DNA from 4 places in the Massilia sp. R2A-15 genome. Region 4 is predicted to be linked to each of the others. Evidence: predicted binding sites of a transcription regulator. Region 4 holds the regulator's gene; each other region holds the start of a gene.

Region 1 (7,854 bases), 1.1 Mb from region 4:
TTCGGCCATGATGCTGCGCGCCGAATTGCCTGTGCATAGGAACAGCACGTTGTAGATCTTTTCATTCATGGTTCACCGCCTTGTTCAGTGAGGATTTTGCGCAGGCACACCGCCTGCGACGGGCACAGGGTGGAAAATTCCTGCGTGGACTGGATGGATGCGGGCGCTTGTGCGCGCGGCACGATGGCGTATCCGCGCCGCGCGAAAAAGTCGGCCGCGGTCGTCGTCAGCAGGTACAGCGCTTCAACGCCTGCATCGCGCGACCTGCGCTCGAGGGCGTCGACCAGTTCGCCGCCGAGCCCGGCACTGCGGCGTTCCGGGCTCACGGCGAGCGAACGCAGCAGGCCGACCTTTCCAAAGCGCTCGAGGCCGATCACGCCAAGCAGGGACCGGCTTTCCATGGCGACGATGAATTCGCCCATGCCGCCGGGGTGTAGGTCTTCGTGCGGCAGCTTGCAGGCGCCGAGCAATGCGATCGCGGCGTCGAAGTCCTGTTCCGTGGCGGACCGCATCAGCAACATTGGCTCTTTGGCGCACAGCATGCGGCGGCCGCCTTCGCCTTGACGGCCGGCACGCAACAAGCCTCGCCGGCGCCGGGCTCGGTTGCGGCCGCGCCAAACACCGGGATCGTATCGAGCGTATGGAAGGTTTCCCAGGCAATGCCCGCGGGATCGTTGACCCAGTACTTGTCGGACTTGGCGTAGCAGCACGCCGCGCCCTCTTCCGTTTCGACCTCGCCCTGCAGCGCTTGCAGGCGACCATGCATCTCGCCGAGTTCCTCGGCCGATTCGACCTGGATGCCCAGGTGATTCACGCCAACTGCCGCGCCGCGTTGCGAAATGGCGAAATTGACGCGCGGATCGTCGAGCGCCCATTTCGCGTAGTCAGGCTTGACCACGGTGGGCGGCGAGGCAAACATGCCGGAGTAAAACCGGATGCTGTCGGCAAGATCGGCGACGGATACGTGAACGTGCAAGCGTTTCATGAGCAGACTCCTTGGTTGGTGGGACAGGTGGCGCTGCCAGCGGGCGAACACGGATTGCCGCCGCAGCAGTTTTCAGTCAAAAAGCCAATCAGGTCGTTCATCGTGCCGAAACTGGCCGTGTAGATCAGCGAGCGCCCGGCCTTGGTGGGCGACACCAAGCCGGCGTGCGTCAACTCCTTCAAATGGAATGACAGCGACGACGGCGGAATGGCGAGGTGTTCGGCGATGCGAGTGGCCGGCATGCCTTCCGTTCCGGCTTGCACCAGCAGGCGAAACACGGCGAGGCGCGATTCCTGGGCCAGTGCGTTCAGGGCCACGATGGCTTCTTTGTTTTCCATTGCGTCGGTGCCTTTGCAATTAACGATACTTCGATAATAATGGAAGTATCGAATCATTGTCAAGGGTCGTGCGCAAATCGCTTGTCTGCGGAGGGAAAAACCGAAAGGGGGACATGCTGGCGGCGCTGCACGACAAACTTTAGCCGGGAGATGGAGCGGGTGAAGGGAATCGAACCCTCGTCGTAAGCTTGGGAAGCTTCTGCTCTACCATTGAGCTACACCCGCGTAGCCCGCATTCTACGCGGATTCTGGCGACTTTGACAAAATTCCGATACGCACGTTCTCGGCCCGCACCCGTTCGGTATTGCGGCCCAAGCCGCCTCAATGGATCGGGACTACCTGGGAGGCGCACGCGAACGCGCGCAGGTTCAACGTGGGCCTGGGTCGAACCGCGGCCGTCCGGCATTGGCCGGCAAGCCGTTCGCCGGCGCGCGGACTACGTCCAAATTGGGTTAAGCACCCCGCGATATTCGGAGCGCAAGCGCATATCGCGCAGGAAGAAACCGCGCGTAGCTCCAGGGTCGAACGCCCCCGGCGGCGGCCGTCCTGCCGTCCTCTCAACGGCTGGTCAGCAACCGCACAACTTCCGTACCCGAGGTCTCGCCCTGCGCCGTCAGGTGCGGCACCACCATCAGCATTTCGCCGGTGACCTCGTCGAAATCGCTGCGGTTGAGCGTCATTTTCAGCGACATGTCGGTGGCGACGAAGGTGTTCGGCGACGAGGCGACGAGCATCTTGCGCTGGCCGTCATTGACCGCGGCATACATGCGGTTGCCATACACGCGCAGCCGCATCGTCTGGCCATTCGACAAATCGTACATGCCCTTGTACACATCAAGATCCTGCGCGGACATCTGATACCTGTGTTCGGGAAGCACAATCTGGTATCCCGTAATGCGAACCGATGGATCTGGCTCCGTCTGCGCCGCCGCCCCCAGCGCAAGCATTCCCAGAAAGGTTGAAATCAGCAGCTTTTTCATCATAGCCTCCGGCGTCATGCACTCAACAATCGGGTCGATACAATGTTGCAACCCGTCGGTGCGACCATTTTTTCGCGATCCCACTGTGTTAAATATAGTCCGCATTCGCGCCGGCGCACGTGTTTTTTTGATAAGGCAAAAATACGCTACCTCGACTGGAGAGCACCGCGGTCCACTGCCGAGATTGTTAAATTCCGAAATCCCGATGCAGGCGGATCAATCCTCCGCGGGCTTAGTTTTCGCTTTTCATTTGCAGTAATTGCTGCGCCTGCCTGAGACCGTCAACCATCACCGCCATCGCCTGCTGTTTCGACGCCTCGTCGGGCACCCGCAATACAAACGAGGGGTGATACACGGTGATGACCCAGCGCCCGTCGTGCCGGATCGGCTTGCCGATGGTGTCCTTCAGCGTGACGTTGCCCGTGCCCAGCACCGACTTGAGCGCCGTGCTGCCGAGCGCGACGATCACGTCCGGCTTCACCTGCGCCAGCTCCTGGTCGAGCCAGTAACTGCACGCCTCGATCTCGCGCTGCGCCGGCGTCTTGTGCAGCCGCCGCTTGCCGCGCGGCTCCCACTTGAAATGCTTGACGGCGTTGGTCAGGTAGATCGTGCGGCGGTCCAGGCCGGCGTCGCGCAGCACCTGGTCCAGCAACTGGCCGGCCGGACCGACGAACGGTTCGCCCGCAAGGTCTTCCTGGTCGCCTGGCTGCTCCCCGACGAGCATGATGCGCGCGTGTGCCGGCCCGGCGCCGCCCACCGCCTGCGTGGCGTGCTGCCACAGCTCGCAGCGACGGCATTCGTCCAGCGTCGACGGCGCCTGGCGCTGCGGCTGCGCCTTGTCGGCGGCAATCGGGATCGTCGTGCCGCGGCGCTGCCCGACCGCTTCGGCCTGGCCAGTGCGCCGCGCGCCGGCCGCCGCCTGGCTGACCATCTGCGGCACCACGCTGCCTTCGGGCAGGTGCTTCCAGAAGCGCGAGGGAATATGGCTGCGCATCAGCCCGGCATTCAGGCGCGCCGGATTGAAAATGCTGCGGTAGTAGGTGAGCCACAGCGCCTCGCCGGCATCGTCGAGGTCGGCCGCGCTGCTCACCAGCGGGCCGGTGTTGTGCAGGGTTTCGCCGTCCCACAGCACGCTCGCGTCCGGCGTGGCGATCATCCAGCTGATGCGGCCCATGCGGCTGACGAAATGCTGGGCCACTTGCGGCAGCACGTCGTGGGCCGGCTCGAACCAGGCGACGAAACGCGGCGCGCCCGCCGCTTCGGGACGCTCGCGGAAGCGGATGTAGGCATGCATGTCATGTTCTTCGCGGTGCACCGCCTTGACCATCGCGTGCAGCCGGGCGCCGTCTTCGTCGGCCGGCGACAGCACGACCTGGTCGCCATGCTGCCAGCGCCAGACCACGCGGTACAGGAATGCCCAGCGGTCCGGCACGCGGCAGCACGCCGCGCTTTGCAGCATGTCCATCAGCTTGCGCGGCAGGTGCATCACCGGCCTGGCCTGGCGCAGGTCGATGGCATGCGCCGCCTCGTGCGGATCGGCCGGAGCCCCGGCGAACAGGTCGGCCTCGTCGCGCTGACCGATCCATTTGACCGCGTGCGGCGCAATGTCGAACGCCAGCAGTTCGCGCGCCGCCTCGCGCCATTCGGCGAAACCGGCTACCAGCAAGGGTTGGCCGGCGCTGGCGGCGACGGCCGCGTTTATGCTGCCCGCAGTTCCGGCCATAGGTTCATCTGCTGCGGCGCTTCGGCCAGCGAACGCCGCAACACCTCCGAGGATGCCGCTCCGCGCACCGGCGAATAGTCGGCGGTGACGATGAAGGGCGCGATTTTTTTCATGCTGCAGCGTAGCCGGACAAGGTCGGCGTAGCGGATCCGGCGCAGCCGCCGCAGCTCGACGATGCGCTTGGCGTTGCGCAGGCCAATGCCCGGCACGCGCGCGATCATGCTCGCGTCTGCCAGGTTCAGGTCCAGGGGAAAATGCTCGCGGTTGGCCAGCGCCCATGCCAGCTTGGGGTCGATGTCGAGCGCCAGGTTGCCGCCGCTGGCAGGCAGCAATTCGCTGGCGACGAAGCCGTAGCTGCGCAGCAGGAAGTCGGCTTGGTACAGCCGGTGTTCGCGCAGCATCGGCGGCGGCGCCAGCGGCACGCTGCCGGGACTTTGCGGGATCGGGCTGAAGGCGGAGTAGTAGACGCGCTTGAGCTTGTAGCTGGTGTACAGCGTCTCGGCCGTCGACAGGATGGTCTGGTCGTCGCTGGCGTCGGCGCCGACGATCATCTGGGTGCTCTGCCCGGCCGGCGCGAACTTCGGCGACCTGGGCTCCTCGGCCTTTTCGTCGAGCCGGCGCCGGATCGATCCCATCGCCAGCTTGATCGTGTGCACGCTTTTTTCGGGCGCCAGCTTTTCGACGCTGGCCTGGGTCGGCAGCTCGATGTTGACGCTGAGGCGGTCGGCGTACTTGCCGGCGGCGGCAATCAGGGCGGGATCGGCGTCGGGAATGGTCTTGAGGTGGATGTAGCCACGGAAGTTGTGCACTTCGCGCAGCTGGCGCGCGATATGGACCAGCTGCTCCATCGTGTAGTCGGCCGAACGGATGATGCCGGAGCTGAGGAACAGTCCGTCGATGTAGTTGCGCAGGTAAAAGTCGACGGTGAGCTTGACCACTTCGTCCACCGAAAAGCGCGCGCGCGGGACGTTCGACGTGCGGCGGTTGACGCAGTACTGGCAGTCGTAAATGCAGAAGTTGGTCAGCAGGATCTTGAGCAGGGAAACGCAGCGGCCGTCCGGCGTGTAGCTGTGGCAGATGCCCATGCCGCTGGTGGCGCCGATGCCGTCCTTGCCCTCGGACGAGCGCTTGGGCGCACCGCTGCTGGCGCAGGAGGCGTCGTATTTCGCTGCGTCAGCGAGGATTTCCAGCTTGTCGGTCAGGTCCATCGGCTTCAGTGATAACTGTATGTTTATACAGCATACTACACCAAAGGCGACGGGGTGGCGCGCGATTGGACGGCTTTATGTCCAGGACGACTGAAAGACAACACATGGGAACAAACCCGCTGGATCAGCGAATTTCATATTGGCGTCCATGGCAAACCCGTCCCGCGACGAATCGAAAGAGGCTATGTCATGCGGCGCGCGGCTGCGCGTGGTCGTGCTCGAACTGCGCGCGCTGCGCAGCATCCATGCGCGCTGCGGCCTGCCGGGCGTAGCGTTCGGCGGCGTCGATGCCGCCCTGCGCGGCGCGCTGCAGCCACAGCGACGCTTCGAGAGCGTCCGCCGCCACACCCTGCCCGGTCAGGTACATCAGGCCGACATTGAACTGGGCGCGCGCGTGGCCCTGGCGGGCGGCGCACAGGTACCAGTAATGGGCCGCCGCGTAATCGCGCGGCACGCCCTGGCCGTTGTCATGGCGCAGGCCCAGCGCGAACTGCGCCAGCGCGTGCCCGCGTTCGGCCGCCTTCATGTACCAGCCGCCGGCCTGGTCGCTTTCGGCATCGTCGAGGTCGAACATGGTGCCGACCTTGTACTGGGCCGCCGGATATTCCTGTTCGGCCGCGCGCAGATACCATTTCAGCGCGGCCTCGACATCCTGCTCCACGCCTGTGCCGTTCTCGAAGCACAGGGCGAGGTCGAACTGGGCGCGCAGGTGGCCCTGCTCCGCGGCCTTGCGATACCACTGGAAGGCTTCGGCGCGATCGGCTGCGACGCCGCTGCCGCTGTCGTGCAGCTGCGCCAGGTGGTACTGGGCGCTGGCGAAGCCTTGCTCGGCGGCCTTGCGGTACCAGCGCGCGGCCTGCGCGAAATCCTGGGCGACGCCCTGGCCGAATTCGTGGCGCAGGCCGAGGTTGTCCTGCGCGCCGGCGTGGCCCTGTTCGGCGGCCTCGCGGAACCAGACCAGCGCCAGCGCGGCGTCGCGCTCGACGCCCTGTCCGTTATCGTAAATGAGGCCGAGGTTGAACTGCGAACTCGCGTGGCCCTGTTCGGCCGCGCGGCGGTACCAGCCGATCGCCTTCTGGATGTCCTGCGCCACATCCTGTCCCTGCTCGTAGCGCAGCGCCAGATTGAACTGGGCCGGCGCGTAGCCTTGCTCGGCGGCCTTGCGGTACCAGGACACCGCCTGGTGCGCGTCGCGCTGCACGCCCTGGCCGTTGTCGTAGCGCAGGCCGAGGTTGAACTGGGCGCGCGCATAGCCCTGCTCGGCCGCCTTGCGGTACCAAGCGATCGCCTGCTGCAGGTCCTGCGGCACGCCTTTCCCGGTCTCGTACATCATGCCCAGGTTGTTCTGCGCGCCGGCATCGCCCTGCGAGGCGGCCTTGCTGAACCAGTGCATCGCCTGCTGCGGATCCTGCGCCACGCCCTGCCCCTTGGCGTACAGCCAGCCCAAGTTGTACTGGGCCGCGGCGTAACCCTGTTCGGCGGCGCGCTGGTACCACTGGACCGCCATCTGGTAATCCTGGCCGACGCCCTGGCCCTTCTGGTACATCACGCCGAGGTTGTATTGGGCCTGTTCGAGGCCGGAGGTGGCCGCCATGCGGTACCAGGCGACGGCCAGCTCGAAGTTCTGCGGCACGCCCTGGCCATTGACGTACATGAAGCCCAGGCTGTGCTGGGCGTTGGCGACGCCGCGTTCGGCCAGCGCCTTGACGCGCAAGAATTCGGCGGTGTGCCTGGACGGCGTGCGCGCGGATGCCGGATCCTTGTACATGGCCGCGCGCGGGTTCAGGACTGCATCGAGGCGAGCTGCGGCGCCTGATGCTGCGGCGCGCCGATGTCCTGCACGCGCAGCAGGTCCATGAAATTCGACAGGGCGATCGGGCGGTGATACAGGTAGCCCTGCATGGTCAGGCAGCCGTTGGCCTTCAGGTAGCGCGCCTGGATATCGGTCTCGACGCCTTCGGCGATCAGGTGCAGGCCGAGGCCGCGCGCGATCGAGATGATCGCCAGGATCACCGGATAGTGGCCATGCTCGTCGTGGATCTCCTTGACGAAGGACTGGTCGATCTTGATCGTGTGGATCGGGAAGCGGTGCAGGTAGGACAGCGACGAGTAGCCGGTGCCAAAGTCGTCGATCGCCACCGACACGCCGAGCTGGCACAGTTTGTTGAGCTGCTCGATCGCGTACTGCGGATTGCGGATGCAGATGTTCTCGGTGATCTCGACTTCGATCTGGGCCGGCGAAATCCCGTAGCGCACCAGGGCGCCGCGCATCTTCTCGAAGAAGTCGCCGCGGTCGAGGTATTGCGGCGACAGGTTCAGCGACAGGCGGATCGATTCGCCGCCCTGCGCGTTCCACTGCAGCATATCGCGGCACAGGGCGCCGATCATCCAGTCCGAGATCGGCAGCATCAGGCCGTTCTCTTCGGCGAACGGCAGGAACTCGCCGGCCGTCAGCAGGCCGCGCTGCGGATGGTTCCAGCGCATCAGGCCTTCGGCGCCGATGATGCGGCCGGTGATCACGTCCATCTGCGGCTGGTAGTACATCTCCAGCTCGTTCTGCTCGAGCGCCTTGCGCAGGCTCTGCTCGAGCGCGATCTTCTGGTGCGACACGTCCAGCATC
Region 2 (7,854 bases), 540 kb from region 4:
AGCCGCATGTCGCGGTCCTCGCCATTTTCACTCAGCCATTCAGTCTTGGGATTGCCCGAGAACGTTCCGCAGTCCATGATGGATCACCTCCGCCTTGCCATTTCAGCACGAGGTGCGCGATCCCGCGCTGGGCTGGCGCAAGAACGCGGGGGTTCTGCCATCCTCCATCGCGATCGTTCAGGCCGCGGCGACAAGATCGGGGTCAGGTCCGCAGGACCAGCCCCCCGGACTTCGTTTCAGACCAGCTGGAACGCGCCGACCAGGGCGCCGAACCCGAGAACCCACAGCAGATGGATTTTCGTGCGCCAGATGACCAGGCCGCTGGCCAGGGCGAGCGTCCACAGCGGCCAGTCGTGCCGCGCATCGGCGCCGGCCGAGCCAAGGATGAAGCTGGTCGAGAGCAGCAGCGCGATGACGATCGGCGCCATGCCTTGCTTGAAGGCACGCACCGCGCGCAACTCGCGGTTGCGGTGGCCCCACTGGGCCGCGACGTAGGTCAGCACGGTGGAGGGAATCATGATGCCCAACATGGTCACCATCACGCCGAGCACGGCGGCGGCCATGCTGCCGGCGTTGAGGCCGACATTCCAGCCCATCAGCGCGACGAACAATACGTTCGGTCCCGGCGCGGCCTGGGCCAGCGCAATCGACGCGTTAAATTGCGCCTGCGTCAGCCAGTGATGCTGCTCGACCAGGTAGCGGTGCATTTCCGGCGTGGTGGAGATGGCGCCGCCGACCGACATCAGCGACAGCATCAGGTAGTGCGAGAACAGGTCGAACCAGTCGGCCCAGCCGAGCACGAGGTGAATTGGCGGGCTCATGCTTTCAGCCTGCGGTAGGTCAGCACGCAGCCGAGGCCGCCGAGGCCGATCAGCACGTAGCTCAGGTGAAAGTGCAGCAGCGCGACCATGACGAAGCCGGCGATGGCGATGGCGGCGCACCAGGCCAGCGGCATCGGGTTGCGGCTCAGCGCTGCCGACAGTTTCAGTCCCGCCGCGCCGATCAGCCCGGCGGATACGGCCGCCATACCGCGCAGCGCGCCGGCCACGTACGGGTTGTCGGCGAACTGGGCGTGCACCAGGGCCAGCAGCAGGATCAGCACCAGCGGCACGGCCAGCATGCCGGCCAGCGCCGCCATCGCGCCGGCGAGGCCGAAATAGCGCCCGCCTATCATCATCGACAGGTTCACCACGTTCGGGCCGGGCATGATCTGGGCGACCGCCCAGTCTTCGATGAATTCGTCCGGCGTCAGCCATCGCTTGCGCTCGACCAGTTCGCGCTGCACCACGGCCAGCACGCCGCCGAAGCCTTGCAGGGCCAGTAAAGTGAAGGAAACGAACAGGTCGGTCAGCGATTGCGGACAGGGCCGCGGGTCGGGGGGCGCAGAGGTCATACAACCATTATCGCGTGGGGCGGCGCCGCTTGTCCATGCTGGAAAGTACTAATTCGGGGCGCATTCGTGCCGGACGACACGCGCCGTGAACGCGTGGTAGTGTGCACCTGTTCGCCGATGTTGAACGCCCGTATTGACATTTCGATGGGAAGCTGACATTGACTTTGACTGGCGTTCGCGGATACTCCCTCTGGGCAACGACGCGCAATGTGCGGCATTTTGTGTAAGGAATCGCGATGACTTCTCTCCCGAACGGTCTGGCCGGAAATCTCGCTCTTGATGAGCCGAACTATGAACGGCGCGACTCGCGCTGCCGCGACATCGTCGACCATGCGATCGCCGTCCAGGAATCGCGCAACACTATGTCCGCCGTCGAGTATCTCAAATCCCATGACATCGCCCCTCACGTGATCGAGCGCGTCCTGCTCGATCCGCAGCGCCGCCGCACCATCGCCGCCCACTGATCGTTCTCGCCTGACCATCCGGCGCTCGGCGCCGCCTGGCTCATCACGCGTCAATCAATATAAAAATGATATCAAAATCCGGTCTTCCGAAGGCATCGGAAATGCGGAGTTATGCACAAAAAAGTCCGGCGAGAATTATCGAGAAAATTTTTTTGAACTTCCGCATTGACTTTGCAAGCCATTGATTTCGTTGAGGTTTTTTATTGCCTTCTGAACGGGCATTTTGTTGAAAGCCCCGTCTTTCAAGGCTTGCGGGGTGTCAAGCGCCGCTTATCCACAAAGTTATGCACATCGATTGTGGATATGTGAAAAAGTGCTTTAAAAACGGCTACTTAGCTCATCCATTGAATTTGAAGGATGAGCAGCGGCGGCGCCGCGCGGCAAGTTAACAACACTGCGTCGCGCGAAAAGTGGCGGTTTTCCTTGCGCTATTTTACTGGATAAATGTACAGTTCTACTAATTTCCCGATCGATTGCCTTTCATGTCTGTTGTTGCCGTTCCCGAGATCCAGGACGATCCGTATTCCAGCCTTAATCCCGAGCAGCGTTCGGCCGTCGAGCACGATGTCGGTGCGGCCGAGGGCGCCGCACGCCCGCTGCTGGTGATCGCCGGCGCCGGCTCGGGCAAGACCAACACCCTCGCGCACCGGGTCGCGCGCCTGATCCAGAGCGGCGCCGATCCCCAGCGCATCCTGCTGCTGACGTTCTCGCGCCGCGCCGCCACCGAAATGACGCACCGGGCCGGCAGCGTGCTGCACCGGGTGATGGGCATGCGCGGCAGCCAGGCGCCGACCAGCCTGCCGTGGGCCGGCACCTTCCACAGCATCGGCGCACGCCTGCTGCGCGAATATGCGGGGCGGATCGGGTTGGACGAATCGTTCACCATTCACGACCGCGGCGACTCGGAAGACCTGATGGGCCTGGTGCGCCACGAGATCGGCCTGACCCAGACCGCCAAGCGCTTCCCGCTCAAGGGCACCTGCCTGTCGATCTATTCGCGCGTGGTCAACAGCCGCGATCCGCTGGCGCTCGTGCTGCAGAGCACGTTTCCCTGGTGCAGCGAGTGGGAGGCCGAGCTGAAAACCTTGTTCGGCGCCTACGTCGACGCCAAGCAGGAGCAGAACGTGCTGGACTACGACGACCTGCTGCTGTTCTGGTCGGAAATGGCGTGCGACCCGGAACTGGGGCCGGAGCTGGGCGGCCTGTTCGACCACGTGCTGGTGGACGAATACCAGGACACCAACCGGCTGCAGGCGGCGATCATCACCGGAATGAAGCCGGACGGGCGCGGCGTGATGGTGGTGGGCGACGATGCCCAGTCGATCTATTCGTTCCGCGGCGCGACGGTGCGCAACATCCTCGATTTCCCGAAGCAGTTTTCCCAGCCGGCCCGGATGATCACGCTGGACCGCAACTATCGCTCGACCCAGCCGATCCTCGACGCCTCGAACGCGGTCATTGCCGGCGCGCTCGAGCGCCACGCGAAGACGCTGTGGACCGACAAGGTTTCGACCGTGCAGCCGCAGCTGGTGCTGATTCCCGACGAGGCCGAGCAGGCGCGCTGGGTCTGCAACCGCATCCTCGAGCAGCGCGAGGCGGGCACGGCGCTGATCCAGCAGGCGGTGCTGTTTCGCGCCGCCAGCCACAGCGCCGCGCTCGAACTCGAGCTGATGCGCCGCAATATTCCCTTCGTCAAATTCGGCGGCCTGAAGTTCCTGGAGGCGTCGCACATCAAGGACGTGCTTGCGGTCTTGCGCTTCGCCCAGAATCCGAGCGGGCGCATGGCCGGTTTCCGCGTCGCCCAGTTGATTCCCGGCATAGGCCCGGCCACCGCGACCAAACTTCTCGACGCGGTGAGCGAGGCGGCCGAGCCGATGGCGGCGGTCGAGGCGTTTGCCGCCCCGGCCAAGAGCAGCGGCGACTGGCAGGAATTCGTCGCCCTGTACCGGGCGCTGCGCACGCCGGGCCTGCGCTGGCCGGCGGACATCGAGCTGGTGAAGAACTGGTACCTGCCGCACCTGGAGCGCATGCACGACGACGCGCAAGTGCGCGCCGCCGACGTCGAGCAGCTGGCGCAACTGGCCGGCGGCTATGGCACGCGCGAAACCTTCCTGGCCGAAATCACGCTCGACCCGCCGGAAGCGACCAGCGACCGCGCCGGCCCGCCGCTGCTCGACGAGGATTACGTGATCCTGTCGACCATCCATTCATCGAAGGGACAGGAATGGAAATCGGTGCATGTGCTCAACGTCGTCGATGGCTGCATTCCATCGGACATGAGCACCGGCAACGCCGACGATATCGAGGAAGAGCGGCGCCTGCTGTACGTGGCGATGACGCGCGCCAAGGAAAACCTGCACCTGGTGGTCCCGAACCGCTTCTTCATCAAGCAGCAGGCGCAGATGGGCGACCGCCACGTGTATGCGGCGCGCAGCCGCTTCATCGCGCCGGCCATGCTCAAGCATTTCGAGGAGTGCGTGTGGGTCACGGCCGACACGCAGCAGAGCCGCAAGCCGATGCCCGACAGCGTGCGCATGCTGGTGCGCGACCGCGCCCGCAACGCGTGGAAATAGAATCAGCCGGGTTCGGTGGCGACGGCGACGTACTGTTCGACCGTGCCGTCGGCGCCCTTGTAGGCCTTGATCGAGCAGTGCAGCTGGCGCGATACGCCGGCCACGTCGGTGCGCAGCGTGCCGCTCCAGGCGCCGGTGCTCGACAGCTCGGACAGGATCTCGGCGGCAATCTCTGGCGGAAAGGCCTCGCGGTGCACGGCGTGCAGGTCGCGTCCGCGCAGCCGTTCGAGCGGCTGGCCGGCGACCTGGCAGAAATGCGGATTGGCGTCGACAATGCGGCCTTCGCGGTCGAGCGTGAGCACCAGCGCCCGTTCGCCGACCTCGTTCAGTATCTGGCGCGCGCGCTGCAGCTCGGCCAGCGCGGCGTCGCGCGCGTGGGCGGCGTTGGCGAGGGTGGTGTAGGCGCGCAGGGCCGCGATGACCGTGGTGAACAGCTTGCGCGTGGTCAGGTCGGCCTTGCTCCAGAAATCGTTGATGTCGTAATCGACGATGATGCTGTGTTCGAGGGCCTGGCCCGGCTGGCCGGTGCGCAGCACGATGCGCACCAGGTCGTTGTGCAGTTCCTCGCGGACCTTGCGGGCAAACAGCAGGCCGGCGTCGGCCGTTTCCATCATCACGTCGAGCAGCACCAGCGCGATGTCGGGCGTGTCGCGCAGCTTCTCCAACGCCTCCTTGCCGGAGTAGGCGTGCAGGAAGCTGAGGCGGCGGCCCTGGAAGTGGGTGTTGCTGAGCGCAAATTTTGTGACCACATGGACATCGACATCGTCGTCGACAATCAGGATGCGCCAAGGCGCCAGCTCGTCCACGACAGGCGCGCCCTCAGAAGGCGCTTCGTCGTCGATGAACAGGTCCGGGTCGTCTTCGTTCACACGGTCGGTCGCTTGCATGGGCCAACACTAAGTCAGCGCGGGCGCTTTGTCAAAGCAATTCCGGCTGGGCGAAAACCTTGTTAAATCCATCTTCTTCGAGGACTTATCCCCCGCGCGTCGTTTTTGTAGGAATATGCCTCGTGGCTATGTGTAGGACAAAACGCCATCACACGCAAGTCATTGATTTGGAAAGGTTAAATTTCTGCCTGCGGAATGGGCATTTTGTCAAAAATGGCGTGGTTGATGGGCTTTCAAGGCGGCAATGATGCCTTGTCCACAATGTTATCCACAGTTTGTGTGGATATCTGGAAAAGCGCAATGAAATCCGGGGCTTAGCGACCCCGGCCGCGGCGACCGGCGCGTGCACGCAAGAAACGCTTGCCTGCCTGCAGCGCGGACAGGATAGCCGCCGGCGCCGCGATCAGCAGGGCGCCGATCGCGATGCCGGCTGGCGGACTGGCCAAGCCGCGCAGGTAGGCGACGCTGGCGAACCAGCAGGCGCAGCACACCGCCAGCTCGACGGCGGAATCGGTATCGGCGGTGCGGCTGCGGTTCGATGGGCTTGCCATGATCGGCTCCCGTGCAATTGGCCAGCGCCCATGCTAGCGCGCCGGAGCGTGACGAAACTTGAACCAAAGCAAGAATCAGAGCAACGCCTTCAGGCGGTCCAGCTCCGCCAGGAAACGGTCGCGCGACAGCGTGGGCGGCCACGGCTCCCACGCCTGCCCGCCGTAGTGCGCCACCAGCGGATCGTTCGACAGCGGCGGCACGGTGATTTTCAGCGTGTGCAGCACTTCGTGGGCCGACCAGCCCACCACGTGCACCGCTTCGCTGGCGGCGGCCAGGCGGTCGGCGCGCTTGTGCTGCGCGTGGTCGGCCGGCGTCCACGGCGCCAGCCCGTAGCGCAGGAACACCGCCCGTTCGAGGCGGCTGGTGAGGTCGCGGAAGCTGTCGCCCATGAACGGCTTGAGCACCGAGATGCAGTCGAAGCCCAGCAGGCCTTCTTCGGCGTCGTGCAGCAGCTCGCGCAGTTCGTCGAGCGGCGTGAGGGGCGCCGGCGCGGCGGCGCGGCGCAGCAGCAGCACCGTGATCGAATGCTGGGCCACCGACAGCGGCAGGGGCCAGGCCGAATGCCCGCCCCAGCGGTAGGTGCGGGCGAGGCCGAGCGCGAGGTCCTCGTCTTCCCAGTCGGACGGCGTCGGGTTGAGCAGGTCGAGCCGTTTGCCCGACGGCATGCGCACCCACGCGCGGGTGTGCGGATCGTGCGGTGTCGTTGTCATCGGGCGATTCTACAAGATCGCGCCCGCCTCGGACGCAGCCCTCAGGCTCGCCAGCGCGTGCGCGAGCGCCTGCTCGAACTCGGCAAACTGGGGGCAGGCCATGGCCAGCTGGCCGGCACGGGCGCGTGCTTCGAGCGCGCTGGCCAGTTCCTGCAGCCGCGGAGAACTCAGATAGCCGGCGCTGCCCTTGACCGCATGGAAGGCGTCGGCCGCGGCGCCTTGGTCCCCGCGGGCGATGGCGGCGCGCGCCTGGTCCACCCGGCGCGGCGCTTCCGCCAGGAAGGCTCTTGCGATGCTCACCATGTGGGCGGCGCTCAGGCCGGGCAGCGGCACGATGTGCAGCGGATCGGCGGGCGGCGTGTCCGGCGCGGCCGGCGCGGCCGGCGCGGCCGGTTCGGTGCGCGGCAGCTCGCGGCCCGCGGCCAGCAGTTTGTCGATGGTCTGCTGGATGGCCTCGTGCAGCCTGGCGTCGTCCACCGGCTTGGACAGGAAGCCGTCCATGCCGGCCGCGATATAGCGTGCGTTGTCGGGCGCGCTGGCGTTGGCCGTCAGCGCGATGATCGGGATGCCCGGATCGCGTACTTTCAGGGCTCCGGGCCGCGGCACGCGGATCGTGCGCGTGGCCTGCTCGCCGTCCATCACCGGCATGCGGATGTCCATCAGCACCATGTCGTAATCGGCGCTGGCCAGGGCGCGCAGCGCCTCGACGCCATTTTCGACGATGTGCACCCGGTGTCCCATCGTCTCGAGCAGCGCGCCGATGATGATCTGGTTGGTCCGCATGTCTTCGGCGCACAGGATGTTGAGCCGGTATGCGTGGCGCTCGCGACGCGGATCCTGGGGCGTCTCGGGCGGCGCCGCGGCGGCCGCCAGCGGCAGCGTGAAGGCGAAGCGCGAGCCGGCGCCGGGCTGGCTGTCCACCGAGATCGAACCGTGCATCAGCTCGACCAGTTCCTTGCAGATCGCCAGTCCCAGCCCGGTGCCGCCGTAACGGCGCGTGGTCGAATGGTCGGCCTGTTCGAATTTCTGGAACAGGCGCGCCTGCACGTCGGGATCGATGCCCGGCCCGGTGTCGCGCACCGCGAAACTGACCGGGGTGAGGCTGCCCACGGGCGGCCCGGCGGCGACGGTCAGCCGCACCTCGCCCCGTTCGGTGAACTTGATGGCGTTGCCGAGCAGGTTGACCAGGATCTGGCGGATCCGCGTCGGGTCGCCTTCGACGAATTCGGGCAGGCCATCGGCCAGGTTCACGCGAAGCGCCAGTCCCTTTTCGTC
Region 3 (7,854 bases), 200 kb from region 4:
ACGACGTCAAGGCGATACGCATTTACGACGAGGGCTACGGGATTATTGACGTCTTCGTGGACTTCACCGCGTCCGTCGCGGGGCTGTACAAGGACAAGACGCTGGTCGGAAACATCATCGACCGCCTGCGCGCGCTGGGCTACGTCGGCCCGAACTTCGAGCACAGCGATCCTGGCCTGCAGGAAGCGAAGATGATCGTGCTGGAAGCGCCCGAGGAGTTCAGCGAGTTCGCCAAGAAGAAGGGCTGGAAGAACCTGGCGGAAGAGTTTGACGACGAATGACAATTCCTGGGGTCTGGTCCCCAAGGACCTGCCCCCATCTTGACTTTAGCCCGGCGCGCTTGAATCCTCGAGCGCTAACCGCCGAAGCATTCCTTGATCGTGAAGTCGACCAGCGCTTTTTGAGGCAGGCCGCTTTCCGCTTCGATGGCGCCAAAATGGCCCACCATGTCATCGTCACAAATCGCCATGTAATGCGTTTTGTTGGCAGTCTTGACTTTGCACACGCCTCCGAAGCTGTTATTCCCATGTGCGGTCCCCACCGGTACCTCAATCAATGTTTCGCACCCAAGCACGGAGCCCAGTGCCCGTGCCTGAACTTTGGCACTGAAGGATTTCAAGCGCCGCGCGGGATCCCTTAATGTGACCAAATTGTAGTTTTCATCCCCCAACCTATACACTTCGACTGGGTCGACGCAATTCGGGGAACATGCTGCAATCAGCTGGTTCCTCGTTTCATACGCTCGTCGAAGACAGCTGGCATCATCACAAAGACTACGTACGAATCGTAGCCAGTTCTTTTGCTCGTTGAGCGCATCTTTCTTGTAGGCGCCATCGATGGCCGCAAGTTGCTTCTTGAAGCTCGTCGCCATGTCCTCATCGAGCCTGGACAATTCCGGATCTCGACAGATGAGCTTTTCCGTCTGCGATACAGCTTTGTCGCAGGGGAAACTGGCACAACTGCCGGAGCCGGCAGCGAGAGCAATTAACAAGAACAACAGCATTTTCATCGATGGTTCCTAAACAGAATGGTCATTCGTCGCGTCGTCATGACGCTGGGATCTGCGCCTCGGGACCCTACGCGAGGTAACGCTCGCTCCACGCGGCGATCATTCCCGCCACATACACCGCATCTTCCCTGCGCGTGAGCAGGTGGTCGGCGTCGTCCAGCGAGATGAAACTCTTCGGGTGTTTCGCCGCGGTGAAAATCGCCAGCGCATTGCTGATGTCGACCGTCGTGTCCTTCGGCGAATGCATCACCAGCAGCGCGCGCTTCAGCAACGCGGTCTTGGCGGCCAGGTTGTAGCCGGCCGCATCGACCAGGAACTGGCGCTTGATCTTGAAGGTTCGCCCCGCCAGCGACACCTCCGCCTCGCCCGCCGATTCGATCGTGCCCAGCGACGGCCCCAGCAGCCCGCGCACGTGCTCAGGATCGCTCGGCGCGCCGATCGTCACCACCGCTTTCGCTTCCGGGATCGACCCGGCGGCCGCCAGCACCGCGGCGCCGCCCAGGCTGTGCCCGATCAGGATCTGCGGTGCCTGCCCCGCGCCGCGCATGAAGTCGGCCGCGGCCACCAGGTCGGCGACGTTGGACGAGAAGTTGGTGTTGGCGAAATCGCCTTCGCTCGCGCCCAGACCGGTGAAGTCGAAGCGCAGCGTGGCGATGCCGCGCTCGGCCAGCGACTGCGCGATGCGGCTGGCCGCAAACACGTCCTTGCCGCAGGTGAAGCAGTGAGCGAACAAGGCGTAGGCCCTGACCGGCCCGTCCGGTGATTCCATCCGCGCCGCCAGTTTCTGTCCGTCCGCGCCGGCAAATTCCTTACGTTCAGTCTGCATGTCGGTTCCATTTACGGTTGAGCCAGCAACCTGTTACTGTGCATCAGATCGGCCCCTTCGGCAAGCGCCGTTCAACCGAACAGGCCGTGCAGGAACCAGCGCGGCTCGCTGTCTTGCGCCGACCCGACGATGCGCTCGCGGTATACCCAGTAGTGCGCGTGGTCCTGTCCTTCAGCGATGAAATAGTCGCGCGTTTGCGACTGGCTCCACCACCCTGCTTCGATCCGCTCCGGCGTGGAGGCGAGCTTGAGCGGCGAGCCGTAGAACGGCCGGTGATTGCGCATCAAGAGCGCGATCGGCTTGGCCAGCAGCCAGCTCGGGCGCGGCAGGCTGAGCACATCCGGCGGCATCTGCGCCTCGCGCTCCGTCGGACGAATCTTCTTGCCGACAGGGACCCAGGCGTTGGCGTGCTCGGGCCGATAATCGGCTTGGGGTGCCGCTTGCAGAACGTTTTCCGGTCCCAGCCGCGCCACCAGCAGTTCGAGCATGCGCAACTGGTCCTGCTCGCTGCCGCCCGGCTCGGGAAACAGCGAGTCGCTCGGCGGCGCCATCGGCTGCACCTGCAGCGCTTCGAGGCACAGGCCGATGACGGGCGCCACCAGTTCGACCTTGCCGAGCCGCTCGCGCAGCAGGCGCACCAGGTGCTCGTCGCGCCAGGTCGGCTCGGCCAGCGCGATGTCGATTTCGGTGGGCGCCATCGCCACGCGGCCCCGTTCGTGCTCGAGCTGCAGGGTGATGCGTTCGACCGCCAGCTGGCGCGCGCACAGCCAGCCGGTCAGTTGCAGCAGCAGACGGTGCGCGCCGAACAGCAGCGCGTCGGCGTGCTCGATGCGGTCGAACAGTTCGAGTTTGGCGCGGAAAGTGGTGGGCGCCTCGATCCAGTCGAACAGTTCGGGCGTCATACCGTAGGCGGCGTCGAGGACGTCGAGCAGCGGCCGGCCGCAACGGCGCTGCAGGCCGGGCCGCGGCAGGCGCCGCATGTCGCCCAGGTTGAAGCAGCCGATGCCTTCGAACCAGGACGCGAAGGGCCGCGCCGGCGGCAGCAAGGCGGCCGGCAGGCGGTCGAGGCGGCGCACCAGCGAATCCATCTGGACGACGCGCGCGCCGCCGTGGCGCGCCAGTAGCCAGGCGCCGCGTGCGGTCGGCGCGCAGCTGAGCGAGCCGGTAAAGCCCAGCGCGCGCAGGTTGGCGCGGATGCGCCGGCACAAGGCGCGAATGCCGCCGAACAGGCGCAGGCTGGCGCCGATGTCGATGAGCAGCGTCGATTCCTCGGCCTGCGCCACCAGCGGCGTGTACTGCAGCAGCGCCATCGCTACCGCATGCAGGGCCTCGGCTTCGCGCTCGACCGAGCGCTCGTACAGCTTGGCATCCGGCACGAGCATGAGCACGCCGCCGCGCCGCATGCCGGCCTGCGCGCCGGCCGCCCGCGCCGCCGGCGACAGCGCCAGCACGCGTTCCTGCTCGAGCACGACGCTGGCCGAATCACTGGACCAGTTCGGGCAAAACACTTCGAGCGGTAACTGGGGCAGGTAGAGCCCGATCCAAAGTCGCATGGCGCTGCAATAAAGAAGGTGTGAGGGGCAGGAACAGCGGCGCGTCGCGCTGCGGTCCCCGGCGTTTGACGAATTCGATGTCCATTCCGCCCGCGGCCGGCCGCAGGGACAGGCGCAGGGGTGCGGGCGAACTGTCCTGCGCCGCGGCGAGCGGGCGCATCATGAAAAACAGGGTTTCGCCGCTTTGCGCGGCCAGGTGCAGCCGGCGCAGGGTTTCGCCGCGCGCGTGGTTCTGCCAAAACAGCAAGGCGCCGCAACTGCCGCTGCGCAGCACCTGCTCGGCGGCCCACAGCGCATCGCTGCTGCGGCTGCTGCGGATCCAGATGAGCTGCGATGGCGCCAGCCCGAGCGCGGCCAGCGCCAGCGCCTGCGGCGGATGGGGTGGCTGCAGCAGCACGATGCGGCGCCGCGCCACCGTGGCCAGCGCGGGACGCAGCAGGCGCAGTTCGCCGATGCCGGGCTGCTGCAGCATGAGGTCGATGAGGGTGCCGGTCGGCCAGCCGCCGCCGGGCAACTGGCCCGACAGCGCGGGATGGCCGGTATCGACGCAGCGCGCAGTGGAATGCGCCAGCTGGGAAGCCAGCCACAAGGAGGGGTGCAAGGCCTCCGGCGCGGCGATATGTTGATGGAGTGACATGGTGGAATCGCTTAAAACTACTGTATGAATACACAGTACTATTTGGGCGGGGGTTTGGCAAGGTCTATCTGATATCGTGTGCGCCGGTGCAATCGATGGGGCAGCTTGTTAAAGCAAATGGGGTCAGGTCCGCAGGACCAGACCCCGACTTTCCTCCGCCGGCGGATTCGAAAAGGTGAAATAATAGGCGTCCACTTTTTCACGGCCCAACAATGAAACTCGCCTGCTCCGCTCTGTTCGCCCTCGCCGCGCTCGCCGCCCTGCCCGCCCACGCCGCCAAGAAGGCGCCCAAGAAGCTGACGGGCCTCGAACAGATCCAGACCGTGGTCGTGCTGTACGGCGAAAACCGCAGCTTCGACAACCTGTACGGCAGCTTCCCGGGCGCCAACGGCATCGCCAACGCCACCGCCGAAAACGGCCTGGTCCAGCGCGACCGCGACGGCACCGTGCTGGCCACCTTGCCGCCGGTGTGGCAGAAGGTGGGCGTACCCGACCCGCAGTATCCGGCCGCGATGCCGAACGCCCCGTTCCAGATCGACGCGCCGCCGATCAACCTGCCGCTGTCGGCCAAGACGCGCGACCTGACCCACCGCTTCTACCAGAACCAGATGCAGATCAACGGCGGCAAGAACGACATGTTCGTGGCCTGGTCCGACGCCGGCGCGCTGACCATGGGCCACTACGACGGCGCGTCGCTGCCGCTGTGGAAACTCGCCCGTGAATACACGCTGGCCGACAATTTCTTCATGGGCGCATTCGGCGGCTCCTACATCAACCACATGTGGCTGGCCTGCGCCTGCACGCCGAATTTCCCCAACGCGCCCGACAAGATGCGCGCCAAGCTGGACGCGAACGGCCGCCTGATGGTCAAGGATGATTCGCCGGCCAGCGCAATGGCCGGCGGGCCGAAGTTCCAGGACGGCGTGATCAGCCCGGACGGCTACACCATCAATACCGTGCAGCCGAGCTATCAGCCGAGCCTGGCGAAGCCGGCCCAGGACGATCCGCGCCTGGCCGACCCGGCCGATGACCCGCTGCCACCGCAGACCCTGAAAACCATCGGCGACACCCTGTCCGACAAGCGCGTGACCTGGAAGTGGTATGCCGGCGGCTACAACGCGGCGCTGAAAGACCGCAAGCAGATCTACGGCGGCGAAGTGGACTTCCAGCCGCACCACCAGCCCTTCAACTATTTCCTGCGCTTTGCGCCAGGCACGAAGGATCGCGCCATCCACCTGAAGGACGGCGAGGACATGATGGCCGACATCAAGGCCGGCAAGCTGCCGCAGGTGACGTTCTACAAGCCGTCCGGCAAGCTCAACGAGCATCCCGGCGGCGCCAACGTGATGGAAGGCGACATCCACCTGGCCGACATCGTAGCGAAGCTGAAGGCGTCGCCGCAGTGGAAGCACATGGCGATCATCATCACCTACGACGAGAACGGCGGATTCTGGGACCACGTGGCGCCGCCGAAGGGCGACCGCTGGGGTCCGGGCTCGCGCATTCCGGCGATCATCATCTCGCCGTATGCCAAGAAAGGCTTCGTCGACCACACCCCGTACGACACCACGTCGATCCTGCAGTTCCTGACGCACCGCTTCAAGCTCGAACCGCTGCCTGGCGTGCGCACCCAGCAAGGCGACCTGACCAATGCGTTCGAACTGAACAAGGCTGCGCGCTGAGCTGGCGGCGAATTTAGTGCTCTGGCGCAAAAATATATGTGCTATCTTGCCATGATTGTAAAAAATTAATTATCGTGGAGATACATATATGCACAAGATCGTGTTCGGCGTGTTATTCGGCGCCATGTCGCTCGCACAGGCCGCATCGGGTTTCGTCTTTTCCGCCGAGCCCGGCCCGCATGGGGTCGGCTTGCGCACCGTGCAGCAATACGATTATTCGCGCACCTACAAGGCCAGGATCGATGTGCTGACCCGCCAGCCCAGCTCCGGCGAGCGCGCGCGGCCGCTGCAAACGCTGATCTGGTATCCGGCGGCGAAAGGCGGCGCGCCGGTGCACTACATCGACTATCTGCGCACCGTCGCCACCGAAGAAGATTTCCACCGTCCAGCAGCTGAAATCGACAAGGTCACTTCGACCAGTATCTCGGGCATCTGGACCACCTTGAGCGCCGCGACGATCCGGGGCGAAGAAGCCCGGCCGATGTGGGCGGTGCGCAACGCCAGGCCGGCAGCGGGAAAATTCCCCGTAGTGATCTACGCGCCGAGTTTCAATGCGTCGGCGCATGAAAACGTCGACCTGTGCGAATACCTCGCGAGCCAGGGCTATGTGGTGATCTCGACCGCGGCGATCGGGCCGCACGGCCGCGCGATGACGATGGACCTCGAGGGTGTGGAAGCCCAGGCCGGCGATATCGAATTTTTGGTCGGCTACGCGCAATCGCTGCCGCAGGCCGATGCCGCGCACATCGCGGTGATCGGGTACAGCTGGGGCGGCCTGGCGAACGTGCTGGCCGCCGCCAGGGACAGCCGCATTTCGGCACTGGTGAGCCTGGACGGTTCGGTGCGTTATTTCCCGGAACTCGTGCGCTCGGCGAAATATGTCTCGCCCGAGCGGCTGACGGCCCCGTTCATGTACATCGCGGCCCGCCCAAGATCGATGGAAGAACATGCCACCCGCAAGTTCGATATGTCCAGCAACCTGCTGAACGACATCAAATACGCCGACTTCTACAAGCTGACGATGAATCCGATGGAGCACTCGAACTTCAGCTCGGAGTTCCAGCGCTTCGCGTCGGATGGCGACCGGGGCCTGGACGAATACACGCGGGAGGAAACCTCGTTGGCGATGAGCTGGATGGCGCGCTACGTCGCCCAGTTCCTCAACGCCTATTTGAAGAACGATACCGCCGGCCTCGCCTTCATGGCCAACGCGCCCGCCAAAAACGGCGTGCCGGCGCATATGCTGATGGTCGACAGGCGCGCCTCGAGCGGCCTGCCGCCGACGCTCGACACGTTCGCCGCCGGCCTGGGCCAGCGCGGATTCGGCCACGCATCGGAAGTGTACGCCGAGATGCAAAAGAAGCATCCCGATTTCAAGCTGGGCGACCAGGTGCTGATTGACTGGGGCTACCAGTTGCTGAGGGCGAACAAGGTCAAGGAGTCGATCGAGATCTTCAAGCTCGCCACCATCGTCGATCCGAAAAGCGCGAATGCCTTCGACTCACTGGCGGAAGCCTATCAGCAAGCTGACGACAAGGCGCTGGCGATCAAGAATTACCAGCGCTCGCTGGAACTCGATCCGTCCAACACGAATGCGGTGGAGCGCCTGAAGACCCTGCATGCCGGCGTGACCAAACCGGCCGCCGGATAAGGACACGATGCACACAGTCGAACTTGCCGGCGCGATCCTGTTCGGCTGTGCCCTGATCCACACCTTCGCCGCAAAGGGTTTCGAGGTGCTGGCGCACCGCCACCCGCGCCACGCCGGCCTGCTGCACCTTCTCGGCGAGGTCGAGGTGGTGTTCGGCTTCTGGGCCTTCATCCTGATCATCGCGATGGCGCTGCTGTCGGGCGGCCAAGCGGCGATTGCGTACGCCGAGTCGCGCCAGTACACCGAGCCGCTGTTCGTGTTCGTGGTGATGGTGGTGGCGGCTTCGCGCCCGGTGCTGGACAGCGTGCGCGGCCTGCTGGGCTGGCTGGCGCGGCTGGCCCCGATGCGCGACGAGGTGGCGCAGACCTGGCTTGGCCTGGCGCTCGTGCCGCTGGCCGGTTCGCTGGTCACGGAGCCGGCGGCGATGACGATCGCCGCGCTGATGCTGGCGCCTCTGGTCTTTCGGCCCGGCCCTCCGGAGTGGCTCAAGTACGGC
Region 4 (7,854 bases):
GAACGACCGCCGCCACATCAACACCGATTCCGATTCGGAAGTGCTGCTCAACGTGCTGGCCCACGAGATCCAGGAAGCGGCGACCGGCTACACGCTCGATCCCGATGCCGTGTTTAAGGCGGTGGCGATGGTGCACCGCCGGGTGCGCGGCGCCTACGCCGTGGTGGCCCAGATCGCCGGCCACGGGCTGCTGGCCTTCCGCGATCCCTTCGGCATCCGTCCGCTGTGCATCGGCGTCAACGAGACCGATGACGGCGTCGAATACATGGTCGCCAGCGAATCGGTGGCGTTGGAGGGCATCGGCTTTCGCTTCATGCGCGACATCGCGCCGGGCGAGGCGGTGTTCATCGACAGCGACGGCGCGCTGCACCAGCGCCAGTGCGCCGACAATCCGTCGCTCAATCCCTGCGCCTTCGAATACGTCTACCTCGCGCGTCCCGACTCGATCCTCGACGGCGCCTCGGTGTACGCCACGCGCCTGAAGATGGGCGAGTATCTGGCTGAGAAGATCCGCAAGGAGTTTTCGAGCGGCGAGATCGATGTCGTCATGCCGATTCCCGACTCGTCGCGCCCGGCCGCGATCCAGCTGGCGCTGAAACTGGGCATCGAATACCGCGAAGGTTTCATCAAGAACCGCTACATTGGCCGCACCTTCCTGATGCCGGGCCAGGCGATCCGCAGCAAATCGGTGCGCCAGAAGCTCAACGCGATCGCCGACGAATTCAAGGGCAAGAACGTGCTGCTGGTGGACGACTCGATCGTGCGCGGCACCACCAGCCGCGAGATCGTCCAGATGGCGCGCGAGGCGGGCGCGAAGAACGTCATCTTCGCCTCGGCCGCGCCGCCGGTGCTGTTCCCCAACGTGTACGGCATCGACATGCCGACCCGCGGCGAACTGATCGCCTACGGCCGCAGCAACGAGGAGATCTGCCGCGAGATCACGGCCGACAAGCTGGTCTACCAGGATATCGACGCGCTCAAGCGCTCGATCTCGGACGTGAATCCGGCGCTGACGAACTTCGAGGCCTCGTGCTTTGACGGCATCTACGTCACGGGCGACATCTCGCAGGCTTACCTGGACCGGCTCGAATTCGCGCGCCACAATCCGAAGAACGCGCCGCCGGAAGACGCGGTCACGACCCAGCTGCATCTCAAGCCGGTGACGGCGGAATAAGGACGGGCCGGGCCATGAGCGACCAGCGCCACTTCGGCTTCACCACGACCATCCTGCACAACGACCGCCGAAAGCCGATCGAGCAGGGCTCGCTGCACAAGCCGGTGCACACCTCGGTCGCCTTCGGCTACACCGACGCGCGCCAGCTCGCTTCCGTCTTCCAGGGCAAGGAGCCGGGCTTCCGTTACGGCCGCCAGGGCAACCCGACGGTCGCCGCGCTGGAAGACAAGGTCACGCGCATGGAAGACGGCGTGGCGACCCTGTGCTTCGCCACCGGCATGGGCGCGATCGGCGCCATCTTCCAGGGCTTGCTGCGCGCCGGCGACCATGTGGTGTCGTCGTCCTTCCTGTTCGGTAACACCAACAGCCTGTGGCAGACCGTGGCCGGGCAGGGCGTCGGTGTCGATTTCGTCGACGCGACCGACGTCGCCAACGTCGAGGCGGCGCTGAAGGACAACACGCGCCTGGTGTTCGCCGAGACCATCGCCAACCCCCGCACCCAGGTCGCCGACCTGGCCCGCATCGGCGCGCTGTGCCGCGCGCGCGGCATCCTGTTCGTGGTCGACAACACCATGACCACTCCTTACCTGTTCCGCGCCAAATCGGTCGGCGCTGGCCTGGTGGTCAACTCGCTGACCAAGTCGATCGGCGGCCACGGCATCGCGCTGGGCGGCAGCCTGACCGATACCGGCGAATACGACTGGAACGATTACCCGCACATTGCCGAGAACTACAAGCGCAATCCGCCCAAGCAGTGGGGCATGGCGCAACTGCGCGCCAAGGGCCTGCGCGACTTTGGCGCCTCGCTGGGGCCGGAAGCGGCGCACCACATCGCCGTCGGCGCCGAAACGCTGGCGCTGCGCATGGAGCGCAGCTGCGCCAACGCGCTGGCGCTGGCGCGCATGCTGGAGGCCGACCCGCGCGTGGCGGCGGTGCATTATCCCGGCCTGGCGTCGCATCCGCAGCACGAGCTGGCCGGCGCCTTGTTCCGTTCCTACGGCTCGCTGTTCAGTTTCGAGCTGAAGGACGGCATCGACTGCTTCGATTACCTGAACCGGCTGCAGGTCGGCATCCCGGCCAGCAACCTGGGCGACACCCGCACCTTGGTGATCCCGGTGGCGCACACCATCTTTTTCGAGATGGGGGCCGAGCGCCGCGCCAGCATGGGCATCGCCGAATCGCTGATCCGCGTGTCGGTCGGCATCGAGGACACGGCCGACTTGCTGGCCGATTTCAAGGGCGCGCTGGACGCCTGACACTTTCCGAGGACTGGGACCAATGAAGAAACTTGTACTCTGCCTGAGCCTGGCGCTGGCCGCGCTGGCCGCCAACGCCGACGAACTGGCCACCGCCGACGCGCTGTTCCAGAAGAAGGCGTATCCGCAGGCGCTGCAGCTGTACACGAAGCTGGCCAACGCCGGCAACGTCGATGCGCAGCGCCATCTGGCCGAGATGTACTGGTACGGTGAAGCCGGTTCGGTCGACGACGCCAAAGCCGAGCTGTGGTTCAGGAAGGCCGCGGCCAAGGGCGACAAGACCGCCGTGGCCGCACTCGAGGTGATGAAGCAGCGCGTTGCGCGGCGCGCCGAGATCGACTACTGGGTCAACAAGTACGACGGCGCCGACCTGAAGTCGGGCAAGTTCCGCTGCGTCGCGCCGCGCATTCCCGCGATCTCCAAGGTGAACGACGACATCACCCGGATCGGCAACAACGTCCAGGCCTGGCAGGATTGCTACAACGATTTCGTGGCCAACATGAACGCCCACGAGACGCTGGCGTCGGTGGTGCCGGAAGACCTGCTCAAGCTGTTCAACGAGCAGGAAACCGCAGCGGCAACGGCCCGGCTGGCGCAGGCGCGCGAAGGCATCGCCGCGGAGAGTTCGGCCGGCGCCAAGCTGACGCTGGCCGACTTCGCCGCGTGGCGCAGCGCCACCGAGGCCTGGGTCAAGGACCACAACGACCTGGTCAAATCCTCCACCGCGAGCGATCGCAGCAATGAACTCGACGCGCGCAGGAACAACTACGTGCCTAACCGCAAATAGTGCCTCACGAACGCAGGTATCGATTCCTGTTGTCAACCGGCGTAAATGGTGGGAATATTAATGTTCCATTAATTCCGGAGGCGCAGCATGAAACGTTCGATTTTGTGTGCAGTGTTGATTCTGGCCTTCGGCGCCGCCGGTGCGGATGAACTGTCTGACGCTGCCGCTGCGCTGAACGCCAAGAACTATCCCCAGGCCCTGGCCTTGTATTCCCGCCTGGCCGGTGCCGGCAACCCCGAGGCGATGCTGCGCCTGGGCGAGATGTACTGGTACGGCGAAGGCGCGCCGCTCGACCGCGCCAAGGGCGATGCCCTGTTCGCCCAGGCCGCCGCCGCAGGCAACCAGGCTGCCGTCGCGGCCACCAGCCTCAGTCGCGACCGCCAGCAGCGGCTGGCCGACATCGCCTACTGGACCACCGGCTACGATGGCGCGGACCTGGTCGCCGGCAAGTTCAACTGCGTGGCGCCGGAGTTTCCTGAGTTCTCCCAGACCAAACGGGCGGTGACGGCGACCAGCGAGGCCGCCGACGCTTACACAGCCTGCTATAACGGCTTCATCGACCATCTCCAAAGCGTCATGCCGCCCGGAAAGGCCATCCCGGAAGCCGTGACGCTGCTGATGAGCGAGCAGGAACTACGCCAGGCCACCGAGCATCTGGGCAAGGTCTATGCGGCGGTTGCGGCCCGCGCCAAGCTGACGGCCGACCAGACACTCGAGAAGCGCGACAAATGGATGGCGAAAACCACCGATTACCTGACGACCCAGAAACTGCGCGAAAAACAGTACCTGGACGACATGGAAAGGCAGCGCGTGTCGAACAACGGGGCGATCGACATCGCGACCCGCGCGCAGCCCAGGAAGTAGGGGCGGCCTGTCGGCGACCGTTTGCCTCGAGCCAGCTTGAAATGCACCAAAAAAAGCGAAACTTTTAATCACCCTCAGGCATGGAGAACAGCATGAAACGATTCATTGCGGGCGTGTTCCTTATCGCGGGCGCGGCTACTGCTTGCGCAGCCGATCTCTCCGACGCGGCGAAAGCCTTGAACGGCAAGGATTATCGACAGGCGCTGGCGCTGTACACGCAGCTGGCGAACGCCGGCAATCCCGAGGCCGAGTTGCGCCTTGGTGAAATGTACTGGTACGGGGAGGGCGCGCCGCTCGATCGCGAGAAGGGCGACGCCCTGTTCGCCAAGGCTGCGGCGGCCGGTCATCCGGGTGCTGTCGCGGCGACCCGCCTGACCGGGCAACGCCAGCAGCGTCTGGCCGACATTTCGTACTGGACCACCGGTTACGACGGCGCCGACCTGGTTGCCGGCGAATTCAACTGTGTACAGCCAAAGGCTCCCGACGTGTCGCGGACCAAGAGCGAGATTGGCAAAGTGAGCGCTGCGTTCGAGGCCTACCGGGCCTGCTACAACGGCTTCATCAGCAATCTCGAAAGCGTCTTGCCGCCGGCTAAGCGCATCCCCGAGGATATTGCGCTGCTGATGAGCGAGCAGGAACTCGGCCAGGCGAGGGAGCACCTCGGCAAGGTGTATGCCGCAGTGGCGGAGCATGGCAAGCAAACCGCCGCGCAGGTGATGGCGTCGCGCGAAGCGTGGATGTTGCAGACCACCGCGTACCTGACCACCGAGAGCAATCGCTGGGAACAGCGCATGGCGGACATGGACCGGTACAGGCGCGACCACGCCATCTGGCGCGACTGGACGATCCGCAATGCGCCAGCTGTCACGATCCCAAAATAGCCATCAGCGATTTCAAGCGGCCCCGTAGCGAACGAAAATGTTCCGGGCGCTGCCGGCGCGGCGGATCGAGCCCGGTCTCGCTGAACTCGTGCCCACCGCCAGGATCAGTGCCAGGTGCGCATCAGGCCGACGGCGAGGCCCTCGAGGGCGAAGTCGTCCACCGAGGGATCGACCTTGATCACCTTGAAGTCCGGGTTCTCCGGCAACAACTCAATCAGCGATCCGGTCTTGCGGTAGCGCTTGACGGTGACGTCGTCGCCGATGCGCGCGACCACGATCTGGCCGTTCTTCGCGCTGTCGATTTTCTTCACCGCCAGCAGGTCGCCATCCATGATGCCGGCGTCGCGCATCGACAGGCCGCGCACCTTCAGCAGGAAGTCCGGCTTGGAGGAGAACATCGACGGATCGACGCTGTAAGTGGCTTCGACATGCTCGAGCGCGAGGATCGGCGAGCCGGCGGCAACGCGGCCGACCAGCGGCAGCGACATCATCAGCGTGGGCGGCGGCATGGGCATCGGCTCGGGATTGGCGGCGCCGACCAGGCGGATGCCGCGCGAGGTGCCCGGCGCGATTTCGATGGCGCCTTTGCGCGCCAAGGCTTGCAAATGCTCCTCGGCGGCGTTGGCCGATTTGAAGCCCAGTTCGTTGGCGATCTCGGCGCGGGTCGGAGGAAAGCCGGTGTTCTCGATTGCATCCCGAATCAGGTTAAGGATCTGTTCTTGCCGTGCGGTGAGCTTGATCATTGGGGTGCGGGTGCTGGTTATATGAACAGACTGTATTTTTGTACAGTATTTCGGCGAATGCAAGGGAAATTCACAAAAAACCGCATGAAGACCGGATTTTGTTCGATTTGAGGTGGGCGCCCATCACGCCGGCGCGGGCTTTTGGTGCTATCTTGGGAGCAGGAGGTCGTTATGCTTGAACTCAAATCGGATCGATCCCAGCGCGCAGATTATGATCAAGATCTGATGCTGTGGTACGAACAACAGCACGCCTTGCTGCGCCAGCGCCGCCTTGCCGAGTTGGACGTGGATCACCTGATTGAGGAACTGGATGACGCCATGGGTAGTCTTCGCAAGGAGCTCGCTAGCCGCTTGGAAGTGTTGATCATTCATTTACTCAAATGCGAATACCAGCCCGAACGCAAGTCACGCAGCTGGCTGGGTACGATCCATGAACAGCGCTCCGCGCTGGCTTTGCTGCTGGAAGAAAGTCCTAGCTTGGCGCCACTAGCGATGCAGGCGGCCGAAAAGAGCTATCCGCGGGCTGTTCGTGGCGCTTCCGTGCAAACCGGACTGGACCGAAAGATTTTCCCCGCGGCGATTCCCTATTCGCGCGACCAGTTGTTCGATGACGATTTCGTGCCTGCTCCGTCCAATTTCCCCGCGCCGCGCGCACCCTGACGCCACAAACCCGTTGCCACGGGCGCCACTCCCGCGCTATAATTGCCGGCTTTCCCTTCCCACACTCGTCTTGACGCCGAGGTGGGCTTTTGTTTTAAACGTCCCTAAGGAGTTATGCATGCGTCATTATGAAATCGTTTTTATCGTCCATCCGGACCAAAGCGAGCAAGTCCCGGCGATGATCGAACGTTACAAGGCCAGCGTCACCGCGCGCGGCGGTAACATCCATCGCGTCGAAGACTGGGGCCGTCGTCAGATGGCTTACTCGATCCAGAAGCTGCCTAAGGCACACTACATCTGCATGAACATCGAGTGCGACAACGAGACCCTGGTGGAACTCGAAACCGCATTCAAATTCAATGATGCCGTGCTGCGTCACCTCACCGTTAAGATGAAGAAGGCTGAAACCGCGCCGTCGCCGATGATGAAGTCGGTACAACGTGAAGACGCAGCCAAGAGCCACCGCTCGGAAGCTCCGGCCGCCGCAGTAGCACCTGCAGCCGCTGCCTGATTTTCGGCTGGAACCTTAAGCTGGTGAAGTGAATCAACTTCAGTTTGTAGCATCGATTTCGGAGCGCGACGTATTGCGCTACACCCCGGCCGGCGTGCCGATCGTGTCCGCCACCCTGACGCATAGTTCGCAGCAGGTGGAAGCAGGGGTGCCAAGGTTGACCGAGTTTGAAATTGCCGCGCTTGCCGCGGGCGAAATTTCAGGGCGGTTTGCACGGGCCGAGTTGGGCGCAGCGCACCAGTTCACGGGATTTCTGGCCAAAAAGAATCGCAACAGCAAAGCGCTGGTGTTTCACATCATTGATTTCAGTGCCGCCGCCTAAGCGGGGTACTTTTTAGATACAGGAGCCTAAAATGGCATTCGGTAAAAAATTCGACAAGAACAAGCTCAAGCTTAAAGAAAAGCGCAAACAACAGAACCCACTGTTCAAGCGTAAGAAATTCTGCCGCTTCACCGCAGCCAACGTGGAGCAGGTCGACTACAAAGACGTCGACACCCTGAAGGACTTCGTCCAGGAAAACGGCAAGATCATGCCAGCACGCCTGACCGGCACCAAGGCGCACTACCAGCGCCAGGTTGACACCGCCATCAAGCGCGCACGCTACCTCGCGCTGCTGCCATACACCGACCTGCACCACGCTTAATCGCTGCAGAGAACCTGGAGAAAAATATGCAAATCATCCTGTTAGAAAAAGTCGTTAACGTCGGCAACCTCGGCGACGTCGTCAAAGTCAAAGACGGTTACGCACGTAACTTCCTGATCCCGCAAAAGATGGCCCGCCGCGCCACCGCATCGGCTGTCGCCGAATTCGAAGTCAAGCGCGCCGAACTGGAAAAGGCCGCCGCCGCCAAGCTGGCAGCGTCGCAAGCCCAGGGCGAGAAACTGTCCGGCATGACCATCGCCATCGCTCAAAAAGCGGGCGTCGATGGCCGTCTGTTCGGTTCCGTTACCAACTTCGACATCGCCGAAGCGCTGAC

The links. The regulator LexA, encoded in region 4, represses DNA repair genes until DNA is damaged. The targets are predictions, from matches to a motif close to ACTGTATNNNNATACAGT.
Region 1: the regulator LexA is predicted to act here: its motif matches at 5,249-5,266, upstream of Q4S45_RS18315 (putative DNA modification/repair radical SAM protein).
Region 2: the regulator LexA is predicted to act here: its motif matches at 2,293-2,310, upstream of Q4S45_RS10790 (ATP-dependent helicase).
Region 3: the regulator LexA is predicted to act here: its motif matches at 4,045-4,062, upstream of imuA (translesion DNA synthesis-associated protein ImuA).

The regions. Positions count from the first base shown of each region.
Region 1 is NZ_CP131935.1:3,971,168-3,979,021, forward strand. Features, by position in the region: gene Q4S45_RS18280 (arsenate reductase ArsC) at 1-69, opposite strand, end outside; gene arsN2 (arsenic resistance N-acetyltransferase ArsN2) at 66-521, opposite strand; gene Q4S45_RS18290 (ArsI/CadI family heavy metal resistance metalloenzyme) at 512-985, opposite strand; gene Q4S45_RS18295 (helix-turn-helix transcriptional regulator) at 982-1,323, opposite strand; tRNA gene Q4S45_RS18300 (tRNA-Gly) at 1,475-1,548, opposite strand; gene Q4S45_RS18305 (hypothetical protein) at 1,881-2,306, opposite strand; gene Q4S45_RS18310 (UdgX family uracil-DNA binding protein) at 2,536-4,026, opposite strand; gene Q4S45_RS18315 (putative DNA modification/repair radical SAM protein) at 4,002-5,234, opposite strand; gene Q4S45_RS18320 (SEL1-like repeat protein) at 5,422-7,002, opposite strand; gene Q4S45_RS18325 (EAL domain-containing protein) at 7,017-7,854, opposite strand, start outside.
Region 2 is NZ_CP131935.1:2,360,102-2,367,955, reverse strand. Features, by position in the region: gene Q4S45_RS10810 (DUF1353 domain-containing protein) at 1-8, opposite strand, end outside; gene Q4S45_RS10805 (chromate transporter) at 237-821, opposite strand; gene Q4S45_RS10800 (chromate transporter) at 818-1,393, opposite strand; gene Q4S45_RS10795 (hypothetical protein) at 1,630-1,857, shown strand; gene Q4S45_RS10790 (ATP-dependent helicase) at 2,340-4,430, shown strand; gene Q4S45_RS10785 (PAS domain-containing protein) at 4,433-5,317, opposite strand; gene Q4S45_RS10780 (hypothetical protein) at 5,632-5,868, opposite strand; gene Q4S45_RS10775 (phosphohydrolase) at 5,944-6,579, opposite strand; gene Q4S45_RS10770 (ATP-binding protein) at 6,589-7,854, opposite strand, start outside.
Region 3 is NZ_CP131935.1:3,104,067-3,111,920, forward strand. Features, by position in the region: gene Q4S45_RS14230 (hypothetical protein) at 1-281, shown strand, start outside; gene Q4S45_RS14235 (lysozyme inhibitor LprI family protein) at 356-1,009, opposite strand; gene Q4S45_RS14240 (S9 family peptidase) at 1,077-1,835, opposite strand; gene Q4S45_RS14245 (DNA polymerase Y family protein) at 1,907-3,388, opposite strand; gene imuA (translesion DNA synthesis-associated protein ImuA) at 3,318-4,025, opposite strand; gene acpA (acid phosphatase) at 4,238-5,707, shown strand; gene Q4S45_RS14260 (dienelactone hydrolase family protein) at 5,796-7,358, shown strand; gene Q4S45_RS14265 (putative Na+/H+ antiporter) at 7,366-7,854, shown strand, end outside.
Region 4 is NZ_CP131935.1:2,901,687-2,909,540, reverse strand. Features, by position in the region: gene purF (amidophosphoribosyltransferase) at 1-1,174, shown strand, start outside; gene Q4S45_RS13430 (cystathionine gamma-synthase family protein) at 1,189-2,430, shown strand; gene Q4S45_RS13425 (tetratricopeptide repeat protein) at 2,453-3,217, shown strand; gene Q4S45_RS13420 (sel1 repeat family protein) at 3,305-4,081, shown strand; gene Q4S45_RS13415 (sel1 repeat family protein) at 4,174-4,962, shown strand; gene lexA (transcriptional repressor LexA) at 5,067-5,705, opposite strand; gene Q4S45_RS13405 (DUF29 domain-containing protein) at 5,877-6,365, shown strand; gene rpsF (30S ribosomal protein S6) at 6,484-6,876, shown strand; gene priB (primosomal replication protein N) at 6,905-7,198, shown strand; gene rpsR (30S ribosomal protein S18) at 7,230-7,520, shown strand; gene rplI (50S ribosomal protein L9) at 7,547-7,854, shown strand, end outside.